DNA from 3 places in the Listeria sp. LM90SB2 genome. Region 1 is predicted to be linked to each of the others. Evidence: riboswitches for the same ligand, from Rfam matches in the RefSeq annotation. Region 1 holds a riboswitch; each other region holds the start of a gene.
What was found. Region 1 has a riboswitch for S-adenosylmethionine ahead of metE (5-methyltetrahydropteroyltriglutamate--homocysteine S-methyltransferase). Riboswitches for the same ligand answer to the same signal wherever they lie in the genome.

Region 1 (2,266 bases):
GATGGTTGTTGCCATTTCAGGATTGTCACAGGGGGTTTTATTACCTCTTATTGCGATAATATTAGAAGAGAAAGGTATAAGTGCAGGAATTAATGGGTTTCATGCTACGGGAATCTATTTAGGAGTTTTACTTATTTCTCCATTTATTGAGGCCCCACTTCATAAATATGGTTATAAGCCGATTATTTTAGTTGGGGGAGGACTAGTTGCGGTTTCGATTTTGGCTTTTCCAATTTGGTTTAATTTATATTTTTGGTTTATATTAAGGTTGCTTATTGGTGTGGGGGATCATATGTTACATTTTTCTTCGCAGACTTGGATTGGGGCAATGAGTGAGCCAAGTAAACGTGGCCGGAATATGGCTATTTATGGGTTGTTTTTCTCATTAGGATTTGCGATTGGGCCACAATTGGTTAATTTGGCAAAAATAAATGCGAACTTGCCTTTCTTTTTATCTGGAATTTTAGTTTTGATAGCTTGGGGACTCGTTTGGTTTGTTCGTAATGACTTTGTTGCTGAAAAGGCTGTAATTCGAAAAATATCTTTTTGGGGTAGTTTGAAACGTTTTTCGGATGTATTTAAATTGGCTTGGGTAGCGATGATTCCACCGTTTTTATATGGAATTTTGGAGACTGGACTTAATGCGACTTTTCCAGTTGTTGGGTTGCGCGATGGGCTCGATACGATGATGATAGCGATGGTTATTTCTTCTTTTTCGGTAGGGACGATTATTTTTCAGGTGCCTATTGGGATTGTTAGTGATAAGTTTGGACGAGGAAAAGTTTTACCTCTTTTGACGGGAGCAGGAGCAGTTGTTTTTATGTTGACAGCATTTGTTAAGATACCAGTTTTATATGTGGTTTTCTTCTTTGTTTTGGGGATTTTACTTGGATCTTTATACTCGCTTGGATTATCTTATATGACGGATTTAACGCCACTTGAATTGCTTCCGGCTGGGAATATTTTGGTTGGCATGTGCTTCAGTTTGGGGAGCATTATTGGGCCGAGCGCGACTGGAATGATGATCGGGATTTTTGGAAATCAAATATTTTATTTTGTAGTAGCCGGAATCCTTGTGCTTGGCTGTTTGTTGCTAGTATTTGGAGCTCGGAAAGATGCACTTGAAAAGAAAATGGGAAATTAATGATTGACAGTTTTTAGGTGCAAGTGGTATGATGATTTCAATCCAATTTAAGTGATTAAAAAAACTAAATAAATTACTCTTATTATGAGTGGTAGAGGGACTGGCCCGTTGAAACCCAGCAACCTTTCAATTCGTTGAAAAGGTGCTAAATCCTGCGAAGTGTGATGCTTCGAGAGATAAGAGAGACTTAAAAAGTTTCACTGTATTTGTGTATCGAAACTTCCAAACCTCTCTAGTTCTCTAGGGAGGTTTTTTATTGGCAAAAAATGGAGAGGATAAGGTGATAAGTATGGTAAAGGCAATTAGTTCAAACTTGGGGTATCCGAGACTTGGAGAGAAACGTGAATGGAAACGTGCACTAGAAAAGTTTTGGAATGGCACAATTTCAGAAAAGGAATTATTGGCGGAAACAAAGATTCTAAGATTACATGCGCTAAAAAAACAACAAGATAAAGGGATTGATTTGATTCCAGTTGGTGACTTTAGTTTTTATGATCAAGTGCTTGATACGAGTGTTACATTTGGGATTATTCCAAAACGTTTTCAGCATGATGGAGGGAAAGTTTCGCTAAATACATATTTTGATATTGCACGTGGTAAAAATGACGCGGTGGCCTCTGAAATGACTAAATGGTTTAATACGAACTATCACTATATTGTTCCAGAACTCGCTGATGCGGAGCCGAAAGTGTTGGATAATCGGGCACTATACTATTACGAAGAAGCGAAGAAAGAGCTTGGTATTGAAGGAAAACCAGTGCTTGTTGGGCCAATTACTTATTTAAAACTTGGAAAAGGTAGCGATGCAAAAAGTTTTGAAGTATTGTTAGATAAATTTATTCCGGCGTATGTAGAGATTTTGAAAGAACTTGAGGCAGCTGGTGCCAAGTGGGTGCAAATTGACGAGCCATATCTTGCAACTAGTTTTGATAAAAAAGAAATTGCGTTATTTGAAAAAGTATATCAAGCGTTTCAAACGGCAGTTCCAAATTTGAAAATAGAGTTACAAACTTATTTTGAAAGTTTGGATTATTATGAAGAGGTTGTTAATTTACCAGTTGCGGCGATTGGGATTGACTTTGTTCATGATCATGGTGATTCGATAAAAGCGTTAAAAGCTCA
Region 2 (2,266 bases), 1.4 Mb from region 1:
CTTGTTGCTTCATCGCTTAAGAGAATTTCTGGCTCATGCGCAAGAGCACGAGCAATCGCCACACGCTGTTTTTGACCGCCAGAAAGTTGGCTTGGATAGTTGTTTCGTTTATCCTCTAAGCCAACAATTGACAAGTATTTATTTACGCGCGTCTCGATTTCGTCTTTTGAAACGCCTTCTAATTTTAATGGTTTGGCAATGTTATCATAGACAGTTGCGGTTTTTAGTAGGTTATATCCTTGGAAAATCATGCCGATTTTCCGGCGAGCGACACGAAGTTCTTTGCTTGATAGGGTAGATAAGTTCTTCCCATCAATCACAACTTGGCCGGCATCTGGACGTTCAAGCAGGTTGATGCAACGAACAAGGGTACTTTTCCCGGCGCCACTGTAACCAACGACACCGAAAATTTCTCCTTTTTCTACTGTAATAGAAACATTTTTGACGGCTTCTACGGTTTTTCCATTTACGTTAAATGATTTTGAAACTTGATGTAATTCGATCAAAATAAAACAACTCCCTAGAATGCAGGTACTACAGACCCATTAAATTCTTTTTCAATAAATGCTTTTACTTCATCTGAATGGTAATATTTTTCTAATGTTTTTACGACTTCATCGTCTTTGTTGGCACTACGAACAACGAAAACGTTTGGATATGGATTGTCTTTTGTAGGTTCGTGGTAAATGGCATCTTTATTAATAGAAAGTCCAGCGCCCATTGCAAAGTTAGTATTGATAGCTGCGGCTGCAACTTCATCTAATTGTGCAGGTATTTGAGAAGCTTCAAGTTCAACGATTTCAAGGTCAAGCGGGTTTTCAGCAATGTCTTTTTTCGTTGCTTTTTCTTCCACACCATCTTTTAATTTAATAACGCCAGCATCTTCAAACAGTTTTAAACCACGGTATTCGTTACTTGGATCATTTGGAACGGCAATTTTGTCGCCTTTTTTAAGATTTTTCAAGTCTTTAATATCGTTGGAGTAAATGCCCATTGGGAATGCTACTGTTTTAAAAGCAACGTCTAATTTGTAGCCTTTATCTTTCTTTTGTTGCTCTAAAAATGGAATTGTTTGGTAGTTATTCGCATCCAAATCACCATCATTTAAAGCTGTATTTGGCGTGTTATAATCATCAAATGTTTTGATTTTGATTTCAAGACCGTCTTTTTTCGCTAATTTTTGAACTTCTTCAGCGATTTGTTGGTGAGGTCCTGCTGTTGTTCCAATTGTAATTTTTTCTGTGCTTAAGGCTTTGTCGTCACTGCCTCCTCCACATGCTGCTAATCCTAAAACAAGACTTGATGCAAGTAAAATTCCTAACCCTTTTGTTAATTTTCTCATCTTTTTTCCTCCCTAGTATGTTGTGTGATTATCCAGATTTATTCATGAAAACAATAAAAAACTTCTCTATTTAGAATAGAGAAGTGGAAAGTCGAACATATCCAGCTCCTCTTATCTACCAAAATGGAATACACCATTTTGCTGGAATTAGCACCTTCACTTTACGCTTAAATAAAGTTAGGTTGCCGGGCTTCATCGGGCCAGTCCCTCTGCCGCTCTCGATAAGAGAAAATATTTTAGAAAAACCTGTTAGTTAAAAATATACGCACATTACCTTAATTTGTCAATGCTTTTTTAAGTTTTAAAAAAATCATACTGGACAAATACTTCAGAAAACTTTACTATTTTAATCAATGAAACTTGAAAAGGACGGGTGTAAAATGAAAATTTCCAAACGCTTGCAAAATTTACCAGATCAGTTTTTCTCTAGCCTTGTTGAAAAAGTTGGAAAAAAGGTGGCAGAAGGGCATGATGTCATTAATTTAGGACAAGGAAACCCAGACCAGCCAACACCCAAACATATTGTGGAAGCAATGAAAACAGCTTCAGAAAAACCACTTAACCACAAATATTCTTTATTTCGAGGAAAACACGAACTAAAACAAGCCGCTGCGGATTTTTACGCGCGTGAATATAATGTAACAATTGATCCAAACACGGAAGTAGCTATTTTGTTTGGGACAAAAACAGGTTTAGTGGAGCTGCCGATGTGTTTGATGGATCCAGGTGATACGATGCTTTTACCTGATCCGGGCTATCCTGATTATTTGTCAGGAGTAGTGTTAGGTGAAGTTCAATTTGAAAAAATGCCGCTTATTGCCGCAAATAATTTTTTACCAGATTTCACTAAAATTCCAGAAGACATAGCTGAAAAAGCTGAATTAATGTATTTAAATTATCCTAATAATCCAACTGGCGCTGTGG
Region 3 (2,266 bases), 730 kb from region 1:
ACATTTGGAAATAATTCTTGTAATTTCGTCATCGTTCTAACACTTCCGTTTCTACTTTAAGTTGACGTAGCTGTGTTAGACTCGCATTTATCGCATCTTCTGTACCTAAAACTTGTACATAAAGCGTTCCGTATGCGCCATTTTGCGTTTGCGTTAAGTTCCCGTGGAGAACATTTAGCATAACATCATTTTCTTTTGCTACTTGAGAAATGACTGGTTGAGTTGCATTTTCGCTCATAAAGAGTAATTTAACAATTTTTCCTTCTGCATAATTATCGAGTAATAGATGGATTAATTCTTCTGTTTCGTCTGAATCGGTTACTTGGCGGACGAAGCGCTGTGTTACTTTTTCTTGTGGATGACGGAAAACATCTAAAACATCACCGAGTTCAACAACTTTTCCGTTTTCCATTACTGCGACGCGATTACATATTTTCCGGATAACGTGCATTTCATGGGTGATAACGATGATAGTTAAATGGAGGCGTTTGTTAATATCTAGGAGGAGTTCTAAAACTTCATCGGTAGTTTGTGGATCTAGTGCGGAAGTTGCTTCATCACAAAGCAATACTTTTGGGTTGTTCGCCAGTGCTCTTGCGATACCGACACGCTGCTTTTGACCGCCGCTTAGCTCAGATGGATAGGCATTTTCTTTTCCTTCCAAGCCAACAAGGCGGATGAGTTCATTTACTCGAAAACGTCTTTTTTCACCTCGTACACCTGCAATTTCTAGTGGAAACGCGATATTTTCTGCCACTGTACGTGACCATAATAAATTAAAATGTTGAAAAATCATTCCAATTTGCTGACGAGCTTTTCTAAGCTTACTACCGCGAATCTGGCTAATAAGTAAATTGTCTACTTCCACCGTCCCGGCACTCGGTAGTTCCAGTCCGTTAAACATCCGGATTAGCGTACTTTTACCAGCTCCAGAATATCCAACTACTCCAAAAATCTCGCCTTGTTCAATTTCTAAATCGACATGGTCGACTGCGAGAACTTTATTGTTTCTGGACGTGTATTCTTTTACAACGTTTTGTAACGTAATCATCTCTATCACCTTTTCTACATTCTGATATACAAAAAAACCTTTCTGCTGATGAGCAGAAAGGCAGCATTTTTTCAAATGGACTAACTTCCTTCTCATCTTTCAGAACAATTAGTTGTTCTGCATGACTTAGCACCTTAAACACATAATGAATTATTGTTTAGGTTGCTGGGTTTCACAGGGCATTTCCCTCCACCACTCTGGATAAGATTTCTACATATTATTAAATCACTTCATTTGTGACTATAGTGACGTTTCTTGTTTTTTCATATTACCTTGTCTAGTAGACTTTGTCAATAACTTTCTCACTTATGTTAATTTATTTGTAAGTTATTTCACTAATAATACTATTATCTGTCTGTTCATTCTGACTAGCCATTTGAGAGGCTATTTTAATTTGGGCCCTATTTTGATATTTGAGTTCGCTATTATTAATTTGAACTATGTACATAAATACCGCAATAACCGTAATACAAGCAACAACAATTAAAACAATATGTTTTTTCATTTTCCTCTCCTCCGTGATTTATATTCTACAGAAAGAACATAAATCACGCGGAAAGAAACTTTTAAGAATTGTTAAAGATTAAATTAGTGGCAGTTTAACGATAAAACTGGTTTGGCGTTTTTTACTTTCTGCAGTAACAATTCCGCCATGTTTTTCAACAATAGATTTAGCAATCGCAAGGCCTAATCCGGTTCCAGTCGTCGTCCGATTTTTATCTACTTTGTAAAAGCGCTCGAACAAGTAAGGTAAATCGACATTAGGAATTTCTTCACCATAATTCGTTACGCGCACAACAGCCATATTATCTTCTTTCTTAGCACTAACATCAATTTGTTTGTTGCCTTCTCCGTATCTAAGGGCATTCGAAAATAAATTCTCAAATAAGCGCATGATTTGGTTGCCATCACCGCCAATAATTAGTTTGTTAGCATCAAAATGTTCGACAATCTGCATATTTCGTTCTGCAGCTCGCCCGTCGTACTCCGCCACTAATTGCCGTAGCAACTCAATAATGTCTAACTCATCTTTCTTTAGTTGGTAATCCACGCTATCGAGCCTTGTATAAGAAAACAAATCATCAATAAGTTTGTGCAAGTGACGCGCTTTCCCGTACACAAGCTCGGTGTAATAACGCAGCTCAATTTCATCGCGATAACGGTCTTCATGTATATAACTTAAATAGCCTAAAATGGATGTAAGTGGTGTTCGCA

Region 2: another riboswitch for S-adenosylmethionine. It lies ahead of GL301_RS01560 (MetQ/NlpA family ABC transporter substrate-binding protein); the one in region 1 lies ahead of metE (5-methyltetrahydropteroyltriglutamate--homocysteine S-methyltransferase).
Region 3: another riboswitch for S-adenosylmethionine. It lies ahead of GL301_RS12210 (methionine ABC transporter ATP-binding protein); the one in region 1 lies ahead of metE (5-methyltetrahydropteroyltriglutamate--homocysteine S-methyltransferase).

What each region holds. Positions count from the first base shown of each region.
Region 1 is NZ_CP046449.1:1,736,448-1,738,713, reverse strand. Features, by position in the region: gene GL301_RS08530 (MFS transporter) at 1-1,144, shown strand, start outside; SAM riboswitch class I at 1,221-1,327, shown strand; gene metE (5-methyltetrahydropteroyltriglutamate--homocysteine S-methyltransferase) at 1,434-2,266, shown strand, end outside.
Region 2 is NZ_CP046449.1:320,137-322,402, forward strand. Features, by position in the region: gene GL301_RS01555 (methionine ABC transporter ATP-binding protein) at 1-506, opposite strand, end outside; gene GL301_RS01560 (MetQ/NlpA family ABC transporter substrate-binding protein) at 521-1,342, opposite strand; SAM riboswitch class I at 1,451-1,570, opposite strand; gene GL301_RS01565 (pyridoxal phosphate-dependent aminotransferase) at 1,723-2,266, shown strand, end outside.
Region 3 is NZ_CP046449.1:2,467,489-2,469,754, forward strand. Features, by position in the region: gene GL301_RS12205 (methionine ABC transporter permease) at 1-32, opposite strand, end outside; gene GL301_RS12210 (methionine ABC transporter ATP-binding protein) at 29-1,051, opposite strand; SAM riboswitch class I at 1,141-1,259, opposite strand; gene GL301_RS12215 (hypothetical protein) at 1,368-1,556, opposite strand; gene cesK (histidine kinase CesK) at 1,635-2,266, opposite strand, start outside.